3 regions of the Streptococcus vulneris genome follow, and region 2 is predicted to be linked to each of the others. Evidence: predicted binding sites of a transcription regulator. Region 2 holds the regulator's gene; each other region holds the start of a gene.
What was found. Region 2 encodes Rex, which represses fermentation and respiration genes when NADH is low (regulators of the CRP and FNR family bind a similar motif). Its sites were predicted from a motif close to TTGTGAANTANTTCACAA; they were not measured.

Region 1: a site for Rex is predicted at 2,619-2,636, ahead of KUA57_RS05045 (zinc-dependent alcohol dehydrogenase family protein). Genes of this name have one in related genera too.
Region 3: a site for Rex is predicted at 1,788-1,805, ahead of KUA57_RS06590 (formate/nitrite transporter family protein). Genes of this name have one in related genera too.

Annotation. Positions count from the first base shown of each region.
Region 1 covers NZ_JAHUZC010000005.1:85,653-90,491, forward strand. The annotation lists gene pbp1b (penicillin-binding protein PBP1B) at 1-2,243, shown strand, start outside; gene KUA57_RS05045 (zinc-dependent alcohol dehydrogenase family protein) at 2,714-3,772, shown strand; gene KUA57_RS05050 (DUF1033 family protein) at 3,923-4,288, shown strand; gene comGA (competence type IV pilus ATPase ComGA) at 4,366-4,839, shown strand, end outside.
Region 2 covers NZ_JAHUZC010000001.1:106,336-111,174, forward strand. The annotation lists gene KUA57_RS00530 (ribose-phosphate diphosphokinase) at 1-257, shown strand, start outside; gene KUA57_RS00535 (cysteine desulfurase family protein) at 267-1,382, shown strand; gene KUA57_RS00540 (DUF1831 domain-containing protein) at 1,387-1,734, shown strand; gene KUA57_RS00545 (DUF4649 family protein) at 1,742-1,957, shown strand; gene KUA57_RS00550 (redox-sensing transcriptional repressor Rex) at 2,040-2,681, shown strand; gene KUA57_RS00555 (gamma-glutamyl-gamma-aminobutyrate hydrolase family protein) at 2,699-3,388, shown strand; gene radC (RadC family protein) at 3,385-4,065, opposite strand; gene pcrA (DNA helicase PcrA) at 4,108-4,839, opposite strand, start outside.
Region 3 covers NZ_JAHUZC010000008.1:68,159-72,997, forward strand. The annotation lists gene gyrA (DNA gyrase subunit A) at 1-943, shown strand, start outside; gene KUA57_RS06585 (class A sortase) at 943-1,686, shown strand; gene KUA57_RS06590 (formate/nitrite transporter family protein) at 1,830-2,627, shown strand; gene KUA57_RS06595 (O-acetylhomoserine aminocarboxypropyltransferase/cysteine synthase family protein) at 2,775-4,055, shown strand; gene KUA57_RS06600 (DUF2130 domain-containing protein) at 4,151-4,839, shown strand, end outside.

The DNA of each region.
Region 1 (4,839 bases), on a different contig from region 2:
GACTTTTTGGTGCAGGTGTAGCTCTTGGTTATGGAGTTGCTTTGTTTGACAAGGCTAAGGTTCCCCAATCGGAGGACTTGGTCAAGCAGGTTAAAAATATTTCTTCCATCTCAGAAATTGTTTATGCAGATGGGAGTGTCATTGCTTCTATCGAGAGCGACCTACTGCGAACTTCTGTTTCATCTGAGGAAATATCGGACAATCTCAAAAAGGCTATCGTTGCAACTGAGGACGAACATTTTCTTGAACATAATGGGGTTGTACCAAAAGCTGTGATTCGGGCGACTTTGGGAACCTTTGCAGGTTTGGGCTCATCTAGTGGGGGCTCGACCTTGACCCAACAGTTAATCAAACAACAAGTGGTTGGAGATGCTCCGACTTTGGCTCGTAAGGCTACAGAAATTGTTGATGCCCTTGCCTTGGAACGCAGCATGAGCAAGGATGAAATCTTGACTACTTATCTCAATGTTGCTCCCTTTGGTCGAAATCATAAAGGGCAGAATATTGCAGGTGCCCAGCAAGCTGCTGAAGGGATTTTCGGTATCGATGCTAACAAGCTGAGTATTCCCCAAGCTGCCTTCCTAGCAGGTTTGCCACAGAGTCCGATTACTTATTCCCCTTATGAAAATACTGGAGAGTTAAAGAGTGATGAAGACTTAGAACTTGGTTTGAAGCGGGCCAAGGATGTTCTCTACAACATGTACCGTACGGGTGCTCTGACTCAGGAAGAATACGACCAGTACAAGGACTATAATCTCAAACAAGACTTCTTGCCATCAGGAACTGTCAATGTTGTTTCGAGGGATTATCTCTACTTTACAGCTATGGCTGAAGCGACAGACCGTATGTATGATTATTTAGTTCGACAGGACAATGTCTCTAACCAAGAGTTGAAAAATGAAGCGATTCGAAAGGCTTATCATGAGAGAGCTGAGCAGGAACTAAGTAATGGTGGCTACAAAATCACTACAACGATCAATAAAAAAATCCATGCGGCCATGCAAAATGCAGTTGCGAACTATGGTCATTTAGTAGATGATTCGACTGGGCAACCTGAAGTAGGGAATGTTTTGATGGACAATAAAACGGGGGCTGTTCTAGGCTTTGTTGGTGGTCGTAATTACCAGACTAACCAAAACAATCACGCCTTTGATACCAAGCGTTCGCCAGCCTCTACAACCAAGCCTTTGCTGGCCTACGGAATTGCCATTGACCAAGGTTTGATGGGAAGTGCTAGCATATTGTCAAATTATCCTACAAATTTTGCAAATGGTAGTCCGATTGTGCATGGTAGTAGTAAAGGCACAGATATGGTCAATTTGGGTGATGCTTTAAACTATTCATGGAATATTCCAGCCTATTGGACCTATCGCATGCTTCGTGAAAAAGGTGTCGATGTTAAGAGCTATATGGAGAAAATGGGTTACGAGATTCCAGAGTACGGTATCGAAAGTCTGCCTATGGGCGGCGGTATTGAAGTCACAGTCGCCCAGCATACCAATGGTTATCAAACAATTGCCAATAACGGTGTCTACCATCAGAAACATGTGATTTCTAAGATTGAATCATCTGATGGTAGAGTAATCTATGAATTTCAAGACAAGCCAGTTCAAGTGTACTCGAAGGCAACGGCAACAATTATGCAGAGTTTGCTTCGTGAGGTGATTTCATCTCGAATCACTTCAAGTTTCCAAACGGATTTGGCTTCTATCAATTCAAGCTTAGCTCGTGCAGACTGGATTGGTAAGACTGGTACAACCAATGAAGATGAAAATATGTGGCTCATGCTGTCAACACCAAGATTGACTCTAGGTGGTTGGCTAGGGCATGATGACAACCGCCCAATGGCTAAGGGGGCTGGACATTATCGAAATGCCAAATATATGGCTTACTTGGTCAATGCTATCCAACAGGCTGAGCCTGGTGTTTGGGGCAATGAACGCTTTAATCTTGATTCTAGTGTGACCCAATCTCAGGTCCTCAGATCTACAGGACAGAAGCCAGGCAAAGTATCCGTTAATGGAAAAACAGTGGATCTTTCAGGGGCTACTGTAACGAGCTATTGGGCTAATAAGGCGGGAGCTCCTACGACTAGCTATCACTTTGCTATTGGAGGAAGTGAAGCAGATTATCAAAATGCTTGGTCAAGTATTATTGGTAGTTTCTCATCTACGCCAAGTTCAAGTAGTAGTTCTAGCAGTACATCAAGTTCATCATCTACACAACCAAATAGTAGAAGGTAGAGCTATAAAATAAAAATATTATATAACGGTCTTGAATCTCGTTAAGAGAGAAGCAAGGCCGTTATTGTGCTCTTAAAGATAAAAGCTATTATAAAAATTGTTAGTAAAATGTCTAATATATATTGCAATCTAGATAATATTGCAGAGATTATTCGTGATTTTAGAATAGAAATTCCCTGAAAATTCTATTGTTTTTGACGTCCTAGTTTATTAATGATATAGAAGAATATTCTCCATTTATCAGTAATATCATTTTTGTTTAGTCGTTTTATGTTAATCGAAAGTTCTTCTGGAGTAGTGAAATTTCTCTTTGTTAAGGATGAAAGCAGACTAGCTTCTGCTTTTTTATCTATATTACTTTACCGGTAAATAAAAAAGTTAAAAAAATCACAAAAATACTTGAAGAAACAAACGAAAAGGCTTACAATTATATTGTAAATAGTACAAATAAAAAAACGGAGGAATGCTTTATGAAAGCCTATACTTATGTTAAACCAGGACTTGCTTCTTTTGTTGACGTTGACAAACCAGTTGTTCGCAAGCCAACAGACGCTATTGTGCGTATCGTAAAAACCACTATTTGTGGAACAGACCTCCATATTATCAAAGGGGATGTTCCCGCTTGCCAAAGTGGTACCATTCTTGGTCACGAAGGGATTGGGATTGTTGAAGAAGTTGGAGAAGGAGTTTCGAACTTCAAAAAAGGCGACAAGGTCTTGATTTCTTGTGTCTGTGCCTGTGGTAAATGCTACTACTGTAAAAAAGGAATTTATGCCCATTGTGAAGACGAAGGGGGCTGGATTTTCGGTCACTTAATTGATGGTATGCAGGCTGAATATCTACGTGTCCCTCATGCAGATAATACTCTTTACCATACTCCAGAAGACTTGTCAGATGAAGCCTTGGTTATGTTATCAGACATTTTGCCTACTGGGTATGAAATTGGTGTCTTGAAAGGGAAAGTAGAACCTGGTTGTAGTGTAGCCATTATTGGTTCAGGACCTGTTGGATTGGCTGCTCTCTTGACAGCTCAGTTTTACTCACCAGCCAAATTGATTATGGTGGACTTAGACGATAACCGCTTGGAAACTGCTTTATCATTTGGTGCGACTCATAAAGTTAATTCTTCAGACCCTGAAAAAGCCATTAAAGAAATTTATGATTTGACAGATGGTCGTGGTGTGGATGTCGCTATCGAAGCTGTCGGTATTCCTACAACATTTGATTTCTGTCAAAAGATTATCGGTATAGACGGAACAGTTGCCAACTGTGGTGTACATGGTAAACCAGTTGAATTCGATTTGGACAAACTTTGGATTCGCAACATCAATGTAACAACTGGTTTGGTATCTACAAATACCACTCCACAATTGTTGAAAGCTCTTGAAAGTCATAAGATTGAACCAGAAAAATTGGTAACTCACTATTTCAAACTAAGTGAAATTGAAAAAGCCTATGAAGTCTTCAGTAAGGCAGCAGACCACCATGCAATCAAAGTCATTATTGAAAACGATATTTCTGAAGCCTAGGTAGTAAAAAGATTTTGAAACATAAGCGAATAGAAATTCAGTCATCCATCAGATGGCTGGATTTTTTATCAAAAAATTAAGAAATGAGCATATTTCTTTCCTTGTTTAGCGGAATTGGTTATAATATACGGTACAAAGGAATGAATGAATATGTATCGTGTTATAGAAATGTACGGAGATTTTGAACCGTGGTGGTTCTTAGAAGGTTGGGAAGAAGATATTGTAGCAAGTAGAAAATTTGACCAGTATTATGATGCTCTCAAATACTATAAAACTTGCTGGTTTAGATTGGAACAAGAATCCCCTCTTTATAAAAGTAGAAGTGACTTGATGACCATTTTTTGGGATCCGGAAGACCAACGCTGGTGTGATGAATGTGATGACTATTTACAACAATACCATTCTTTGGCTCTTTTACAGGATGAGCAGGTTATCCCAGATGAAAAATTACGTCCAGGCTATGAAAAACAAACAGGTAAGGAAAGGCACCGTTCTTGCCGTATGAAATTAAAATAGAGAAAAAGTAACTTTTTTGGAGTTGCTTTTTTTATTTTTCCCAAATCTTTGCGAATAGTATAGGTGAGGAGGTAAGTATGGTTCAAGAAATTGCACAAGAAATCATTCGTTCGGCTCGGAAAAAAGGGGCGCAGGATATTTATTTTGTTCCTAAGTTAGACGATTATGAGCTTCATATGAGGGTAGGAGACGAGCGCTGTAAAATTGGTAGCTATGATTTTGAAAAGTTTGCGGCCGTTATTAGTCACTTTAAGTTTGTGGCGGGTATGAATGTGGGAGAAAAGCGACGTAGTCAACTTGGTTCCTGTGATTATGAATATGACCAGAAGATGGCGTCCCTACGTCTATCTACTGTAGGCGATTATCGAGGGCAGGAGAGTTTGGTGATTCGCTTGTTGCATGATGAGGAGCAGGATTTGCATTTTTGGTTTCAGGATATTGAAGAACTTGGCAAGCAGTATAGGCAACGTGGTCTCTATCTCTTTGCTGGTCCAGTCGGCAGTGGTAAGACGACCTTGATGCATGAATTGGCCAAGTTACTCTTTAAAGGA
Region 2 (4,839 bases):
CTAAAATCGTTGAACGTGAAGGGGCTACAGAAATTTATGCTGTTTCTAGCCACGGTCTCTTCGTTGAGGGAGCTGCTGAACTTCTCGACAATACTAATATTAAAGAAATTCTTGTGACTGATTCAGTAGCAACAAAAGAAAAAACTCCTAAAAACGTATGCTACATCACTGCTAGTGAGTTAATTGGTGATGCTATCGTCCGTATCCACGAAAGAAAACCAGTCAGCCCACTCTTTGCCTACAACAAAAAGAAATAAGGTGATTCTTTGATTTATTTGGACAATGCTGCAACGACTCCCATGTCAGCAGTTGCTATTTCAGCTATGACCAAGGTTATGCAAGAAACTCATGGAAATCCTTCTAGTATTCATGGGCATGGCCGTCAAGCTGGCAAGCTCTTACGCGAAGCCCGTCAGGAACTAGCCCAGTTACTGGGAACAAAACCTCAACATATCTTTTTCACTTCTGGTGGGACTGAAGGCAACAATACTGCTATCATTGGCTACTGCCTTCGTCATCAAGAACAAGGAAAACACATCATCACAACTGCCATTGAGCACCATGCCGTCCTTGAAACCATTGATTACTTGGTTCAACACTTCGGTTTTGAAGCAACCATTATCCAACCAGAAAATCAAGAAATCACAGCCCAACAAATTCAAAAAGCTTTACGTGATGATACAATTTTGGTTTCTACCATGTTTGCCAATAATGAGACAGGAAACCTACTTCCCATCGCTGAAATTGGCCAAATACTCAAGCAACACCCTGCTGCCTATCATGTTGATGCAGTTCAAGCTATTGGTAAAATACCAATTCACCCAGAAGAGTTGGGCATTGATTTTCTCACCGCTTCTGCACATAAATTCCATGGTCCTAAGGGAATCGGTTTTCTCTATGCTTCTAGCATGGACTTTGATTCCTATCTCCATGGTGGAGACCAAGAACAGAAAAAACGTGCAGGTACTGAAAATTTGGCTGCCATCGTAGGCATGGTTGCAGCCCTAAAAGAGGACCTAGAAAAACAAGAAGAACATTTTCAACATGTACAAAATCTAGAAACTGCCTTTCTTGCAGAGCTAGAGGGAGTTCAGTATTACTTGAATAGAGGAGAATATCATCTCCCTTATGTCCTCAATATTGGATTTCCTGGCCAAAAAAATGACCTCTTACTCCTTCGTTTAGATTTGGCTGGAATTTCAATCTCTACTGGCTCAGCCTGCACTGCAGGCATTGTCCAATCCAGCCATGTTCTTGAAGCTATGTACGGAGCAAATTCAGAACGCTTGAAGGAATCCGTTCGTATCAGTTTGTCGCCACAAAATACTGTTGAAGACCTACATACCCTCGCAAAAACCTTAAAAGAAATTATCGGAGGTTAGCCATATGGCATTTGAAAAAACCATTCAGTTAAAAAATTGTCGTTACGACTACACTCTTAGTCCTTCTGTTAAAAAATTCACCCTTAAGGACAACACCTTTTTTGAGACTAAGGTTGGTAACTATGAATTGACTCGCCTTTTGGAAAAAGTTCCGAACAGCGGTGAGGGATTCCAACTCAAAATCATCATTAACAAGGAACTTACAGGTGCTAAAATCAATATCACTGACAAGTTTGGGCTACGCCTAGTTGATATTTTCAAATCAGAAGACCACCACATTCATCAGGAAAAATTCTACTTCCTCATGGATAGCTTGGTAGAACGTGGTGTCTTTACAAAATCGGAAAGATAGAGCCAAAATGTTTGAACTGACCTATAAGGACAGCTATCATGTAGAGCGAACTCTCAAGTATGAGGATTACGAAGCTCTCATGCTGGCTCTGTCAGGATGTGTTACCCTACCAGATACACTTTATGTAACTTCTTTGACCTTTAAAGGACAAGAAGTTTACCAAGGACTGGTCGGAGACCTCTACCGTTTTCTATCACATGCAGATTTTTTACATCAAAACTAAGATTTTTCTTAGTTTTTTCTTATTTTTGTTGATTTTTTCACAATGTTTCTATAAAATAGAAGAATAGAAAGGTTGTGATTTTGTGAAAGATAAACAGTCTGCTATTCCAAAAGCTACAGCGAAAAGACTCTCTCTCTACTATCGAATTTTTAAGAGATTTCATGCAGAAAAGATTGAACGTGCCAACTCTAAGCAAATTGCAGAGGCTATCGGTATTGATTCCGCGACCGTACGTCGTGATTTTTCCTATTTTGGTGAACTAGGTCGTCGTGGTTTTGGCTATGATGTCAAAAAACTGATGACATTTTTTGCCGATTTACTCAATGATAACTCTATTACCAATGTCATGCTGGTAGGTATTGGAAATATGGGCCATGCCCTTCTCCACTACCGCTTCCACGAGCGTAACAAGATGAAGATTATCATGGCCTTTGATCTAGATGACCATCCTGAAGTCGGTACCCAAACTCCTGATGGGATTCCCATTTACGGAATTTCTCAAATCAAGGATAAAATCAAGGATGCTGATGTGAAGACTGCTATCTTGACTGTTCCCAGCGTCAAGTCGCAAGAGGTTGCCAATCTCTTGGTGGATGCTGGCGTGAAAGGAATCCTCAGTTTTTCACCAGTCCATCTGCATTTACCAAAAGACGTGGTCGTTCAATATGTCGATTTGACAAGTGAACTCCAAACTCTCCTCTACTTCATGCGAAAAGAGGATTAGAAAGCGAAAATCATTTTATGAAAAAACCAGTTATTGGGATAACAGGAAACGAAAAAACTCATCCAGATGATGACATCATGATGAGTTACGCAGCAAAAGGCTTTGTTGAAGGCGTTAAAGACGCTGGAGGGATTCCCATCATCCTACCGATTGGTGATCAAGAAATGGCTAGCCACTATATTAGTTTGATTGACAAGCTCATCTTGACAGGTGGGCAAAATGTTGATCCAAAATTCTATGGTGAACCAAAAACCATCGATAGCGATGACTATCACCTTCAAAGGGATATCTTTGAACTGGCCCTCATCAAGGAAGCTATTAACCAGAAAAAGCCTATTTTCTCCGTCTGCCGTGGGACTCAACTCTTTAATGTTGCCATGGGTGGAACTTTGTATCAAGATATCGAAGACCACTGGCAAGATTGTTCTGCCGAGTACACAACTCAACGCTTGATGACAGAACCAAATACTGTTCTTCGAGAAATCTATGGAGAAATTTCCCATATCAACTCCTTCCACCACCAGAGCATCAAAGATTTAGCACCTAACTTAAAGATTGCAGCTCATGATCCTAAGGATGGTATCATTGAAGCTGTCATGAGTACAGATGATGTCGCCTTTCTCGGTGTCCAATGGCACCCAGAATTTCTTTTTGAAAATCGTCCCAAAGATAAAAACCTCTTTGACTATGTCGTCAATGAACTTTAGATTAAATCCGTCTTTTCACGATAACTAAAGTAATTAGAATGAGAGACAATCAAATGGTCCAAGAGGACAATCCCCATCAGGTCACAGGCTTCTTTTACAAGTTTAGTCACATGATCATCATTTCGGCTAGGGGCTACCGCTCCTGAAGGATGATTGTGGACCAAGATAAGAGAGGTTGCCATATGCTTGATAGCATAGTGAAGAATCTCACGTGGTTCAGCAATACTACGAGTAGCTGAGCCGATAAAAATGGTCTGTTGATGAATGATTTGATTTTGAGTATTGAGATAGAGCGCCACCAGGTGCTCTTGTTTTTTATGTCCCAACTCCTGTTGCATCTTCTTGGCCAACTTTTGACTGCTGAGAATACTTTCCATCTCAATAGTTTCATGTTTGTGAATACGATGCCCCAGTTCAATCATAGCTTGTAATTCTATGGCCTTAACACGCCCAATACCAGACAGACTCTGTAATTCCTGCAGGGTCATTTTTTTCAAATCCGTTAGACTTGAAAGGTTGTTCAAAACTTTCTGGGCAATTTCAAAAACACTAGCTTGACGTGTTCCTGTCCTAAGTAAAATAGCTAACAACTCTTGATTACTGAGCGCTTCAACTCCTTCTTTTGCCAGCCTTTCTCTTGGTAATAGTGAATCTTCTTGGAATGAAATACTGTACATAAAAATCCTCCTCACTTTATTATTCGTGAGAAGGATGGAAAATTATATTTTTTTCTCAATTGGGGCTACACTAGCTAAAAGTTTTTTCAAACCTACTTCTGGGAAATTGATTTTTAATTCCTGCCTAGCACCGCTTCCTGAAACTTCCAGAACAGTTCCCTCTCCCCATTTCTTGTGGAGAGCAATGTCACCAATGGACCAATTTGCCTCGCTAGACCCTGATTTTGCTCCAGCTGTAAATTGACCAAATGGGAGACCGCTTGACTGGATAGTTTTTGGTGCCACACCGCGTTTACGGTCTTGAAGGGCCTGGGCAAGACTCATACCTTGACCAAAGGCGAGACCACCACTGCTATAAGATGTCTTAAAGCTTGTATTTACAGGACGAGCCAGACCTTGATACTCAAGTAAGTCTGAGCTGATTTCGTTAATAAAACGAGTCGGACGGTTGTAGTTGGTACGACCAAAAAGCAGGCGCGAATTGGCATTTGTCAGATAGAGAATTTTCTCTGCACGCGTAATTCCTACATAGGCCAGACGGCGTTCTTCTTCTAATTCATCTAGATCCTCAGCCGCGCGGCTAAGCGGAAAGACATTCTCTTCCATCCCAATCAAAAAGACAACTGGAAACTCGAGACCTTTGGCAGCATGCAGGGTCATTAGGGTAACTTCTGATGTCTCCTGACTACCTGAATCTGTATCAGCAATCAAGGCCAGGTCATTTAAGAAACGACTTAGTTTGTCCAAACCAGTTTCTTCTTCTGGTCCATCAGA
Region 3 (4,839 bases), on a different contig from region 2:
CAAAGGATACATCAAACGTCTGGACCAAGCTGAGTTTACTGCTCAAAAACGTGGGGGTCGTGGTGTTCAAGGAACTGGTGTCAAGGATGACGATTTTGTTCGTGAGTTAGTGTCAACTAGTACCCATGATCACCTACTCTTCTTTACAAATAAAGGACGTGTCTATCGCCTGAAAGGATATGAAATTCCTGAATATGGCCGTACTGCTAAGGGATTGCCAATTGTCAATCTTTTGAAATTGGATGAAGGTGAAAGTATTCAGACCATCATCAATGTTGAATCTGAACGCAGCGATGATGCTTACCTCTTCTTCACAACTCGTCATGGTATTGTGAAGAGAACCAGCGTTAAGGAATTTGCTAACATTCGTCAAAATGGACTTAAGGCTTTAAACCTCAAAGATGAAGATGAGCTAATTAATGTATTACTAACAGAAGAAAATACGGATATTATCATTGGTACCAAGCTTGGTTATGCAGTTCGCTTTAATCAATCAGTTGTTCGTGATATGAGTCGTATCGCCACTGGTGTGAAAGGTGTTAACCTTCGTGACGGAGACACAGTTGTTGGTGCTAGTGTGATTACAGACCAGGACGAGGTTCTTATCATCACAGAAAAGGGCTATGGTAAGCGCACAGTTGCGACCGAATATCCAACTAAAGGTCGTGGTGGTAAAGGAATGCAAACCGCTAAGATTACAGAAAAGAACGGTTTTCTTGCTGGTCTTATGACCGTTAAAGGTGATGAAGATTTGATGATTATCACTGATACAGGTGTCATGATTCGAACCAATGTTGCCAATATTTCACAAACAGGTCGCTCAACTATGGGAGTTAAGGTGATGCGCCTGGATCAAGATGCCAAAATTGTAACCTTTACAACGGTTGCAGCCGCAGAGAAAGAAGAAGTTGGGGCAGAAAACGAAACAGAAGGTGAAGCATAATGTCTCATAAAAAGAATAATAAGAAAATCAAACGAAAAAATCTGCTGACAAATATCTTAGCTGTATTTCTCATACTGATCTCTATTGCTTTAATTTTTAATGCAAAGATTCGTGATGCATTTATTGCTTGGAATAGCAATAAATACCAAGTTAGTCAAGTATCAAAAGAAAAAATTGAAGAAAATCAGGACACAGAGGGAAATTTTGATTTTGATTCAGTAAAAGCCATTTCCTCTGAAGCTGTTTTAGCCTCTCAATGGGATAATCAAAAATTACCTGTTATCGGAGGAATTGCAATACCTGAGCTTGAAATTAATTTACCTATCTTTAAGGGGATTGCAAATGTCAATCTTTTATATGGTGCGGGTACCATGAAGCGTGACCAAGAAATGGGTAAAGGGAATTATTCATTAGCTAGCCATCATATTTTCACAGGTGATAATGCTAGTCAGATGCTTTTTTCTCCACTAGATCGTGCGAAAAAAGGGATGAAAATTCACTTGACAGACAAGAATAAAGTGTATACCTATGAAATTAGTGAAGTGAAACGAGTTACACCAGATAGAGTAGATGAAATTGATGACCGAACTGGTGTTGATGAAATTACTTTAGTAACTTGTGAGGATGCAGCAGCTACTGAGCGGATCATTGTAAAGGGTGATTTGAAAGAAACAAAAGATTATTCACAAACATCTGATGAAACTCTGACAGCCTTCAATCAACCATATAAACAATTTTATTAGTTCTAAAAGAATCAGTGAAGATTAAGTTTCATTGATTCTTTTAATATTTTCATAAAATAAACTTTTATGAAATACAGAAAACGTTTCCTTAATTCTAAAGTTTGTGATATAATTATCACAAATAAAAGTTTTAGGAGTTTATTATGGTTTCTTCAGAATTTATCTCAAAAATTGAATTTGCTTGCAAGAAGAAGGAAAGTCTTTATAGTCAAAGCAAATTTAAGTATGCGATTCGTTCTATGTTTGCAGGTGCATTCTTAACTTTCAGTACAGCTGCGGGTGCAGTAGGGGCTGACTTGATTAATAAGATCGTACCAGGTAGTGGACGCTTCCTCTTCCCATTTGTATTTGCTTGGGGCTTGGCCTACATTGTTTTCTTGAATGCCGAGTTGGTAACATCAAACATGATGTTCTTAACTGCTGGTAGTTTCTTGAAAAAAATCTCTTGGAGAAAGACAGCTGAGATTTTACTTTACTGTACCTTGTTCAACCTTATCGGGGCTTTGATAGCAGGTTGGGGCTTTGCCCACTCAGCAGCTTATGCACATCTGACTCACGATAGTTTTATCTCAGGGGTTGTTGAGATGAAGTTAGGCCGTTCAAATGAATTAATCTTGCTTGAGGCGATTTTGGCAAATATTTTCGTAAATATTGCGATTCTTTCATTTGTTTTGGTCAAAGATGGTGGTGCCAAACTTTGGCTTGTGTTGTCAGCTATTTACATGTTTGTATTCTTAACAAACGAACACATTGCTGCGAACTTTGCTTCTTTTGCGATTGTTAAGTTTAGTGTTGCAGCAGATTCAATTGCTAATTTCGGTGTTGGGAATATGCTTCGCCACTGGGGTGTAACCTTCATTGGAAACTTTATCGGAGGAGGCCTCTTGATGGGTCTTCCATATGCCTTCCTCAATAAAAATGAAGATACTTATGTAGATTAAGAAAATGAGCACGATTGAGTCGTGCTTTTTTCATCTTTTAAATAGGGTAATAGCTATTTCTTATATCAAAATATAGAAAACTGATATTTGTAAACTATAACTTAAGGTGCTACAATATCCTTAATCAAACTATTTGGAGGTCGCCCTATGACTCGTGATTTTAAATTTGAAACTTTGCAACTGCATGCTGGTCAAGTTGTGGATCCAGCTACCAAGTCTCGTGCAGTGCCGATTTATCAAACAACATCCTTTGTTTTTGATGACACGCAGGAAGGTGCCGATTTGTTTGCCTTGAGAAAACCAGGGAACATTTATACTCGTATCACCAACCCTACAACAGCTGCTTTTGAAGAAAGAATCGCTGCTCTTGAAGGTGGTGTTGGAGCTCTTGCAACAGCATCAGGTATGGCAGCAGTGACTTATACGATTTTGGCTCTTGCCCATGCTGGTGACCATGTAGTAGCAGCCTCAACTATTTACGGTGGGACCTTCAATCTCTTGAAGGAAACCCTTCCTCGTTATGGTATCACAACAACCTTTGTCGATGTGGATAATATGGAAGAAGTGGAAGCAACGATCAAAGACAATACCAAGCTTGTCTTGATTGAAACCTTGGGGAATCCCTTGATAAATATTCCTGACTTGGAAAAATTGGCTGAGATTGCGCATAAACACCAGATTCCACTCGTTTCAGATAATACCTTTGCAACACCTTATTTGATTAACGTTTTTTCTCACGGTGTAGATATTGCTATTCACTCTGCGACTAAGTTTATCGGAGGGCATGGTACGACTATTGGTGGAGTGATTGTCGATAGCGGTCGTTTTGACTGGGCGGCTTCAGGGAAATTCCCTCAATTTGTTGACGAGGATCCAAGTTATCACAATTTGAGCTATACTCGTGATGTGGGGGCAGCAGCCTTTATTATCGCTGTCCGTGTTCAATTGCTTCGTGATACAGGTGCAGCCTTGTCGCCATTTAATGCCTTCTTGTTACTCCAAGGACTGGAAACCCTTTCTCTTCGCGTGGAACGCCATGTGCAAAATGCAGAGAAAATTGTTGATTTCCTTGTCAACCATCCTAAGGTAGAAAAGGTCAATTATCCAAAACTTGCTGATAGTCCTTACCATGCCTTGGCTGAGAAATACTTGCCTAAAGGTGTGGGTTCAATCTTTACCTTCCATGTCAAAGGTGGGGAGGCAGAAGCACGCAAGGTTATTGATAATTTGGAAATCTTCTCTGACCTTGCAAATGTGGCAGATGCCAAGTCTCTTGTTGTTCACCCAGCAACAACTACTCACGGTCAATTGTCAGAAAAAGACTTAGAAGCCGCAGGTGTCACACCAAACCAAATCCGCTTGTCTATCGGTCTTGAAAATGTAGAAGATTTGATTGAAGACTTGCGCTTGGCCTTGGAAAAAATTTAAAGAAAAAGAAGATAAACAGTGGGTCTCGACTCACTGTTTTTGATTTTCCCTCAGGCATGATATAATGGTTACAGAAGTCTAGAAAGAGGAACGATATGAACGAAATCAAATGTCCCAACTGTGGGGAAGTCTTTACAGTAAATGAAAGCCAGTATGCCGAACTTTTGTCCCAAGTAAGAACGGCAGAGTTTGATAAGGAATTGCACGATCGCATGAAGCAGGAACTGGCCTTGGCTGAGCAAAAGGCCATGAATGAGCAACAGTCTAAACTAGCTCAAAAAGACCAAGAAATTGCGCAATTGCAGAGTCAAATCCAAAACTTTGATACAGAGAAAGAGTTGGCTAAGAAGGAGGTTGAACAGACAAGCCATGAGGCTCTCTTAGCAAAGGACAAGGAAGTGCAGGCCTTGGAAAACCAATTGGCAACCTTGCGTTTGGAGCATGAAAATCAACTGCAAAAGACCCTCTCTGACCTAGAAAAAGAACGGGATCAGGTTAAAAATCAGCTCCTACTGCAAGAAAAGGAAAACGAGCTTTCTCTTGCTTCAGTTAAGCAAAACTACGAAGCTCAACTCAAGGCAGCTAGTGAACAGGTCGAATTTTATAAGAATTTCAAAGCTCAACAATCTACAAAAGCTATCGGGGAAAGTCTGGAACAGTATGCGGAAAGTGAGTTTAACAAGGTCCGTAGTTTCGCCTTTCCAAATGCTTACTTTGAGAAGGATAACAAGGTCTCTGCGCGTGGGTCTAAGGGGGACTTTATCTTCCGTGAATGTGATGAAAA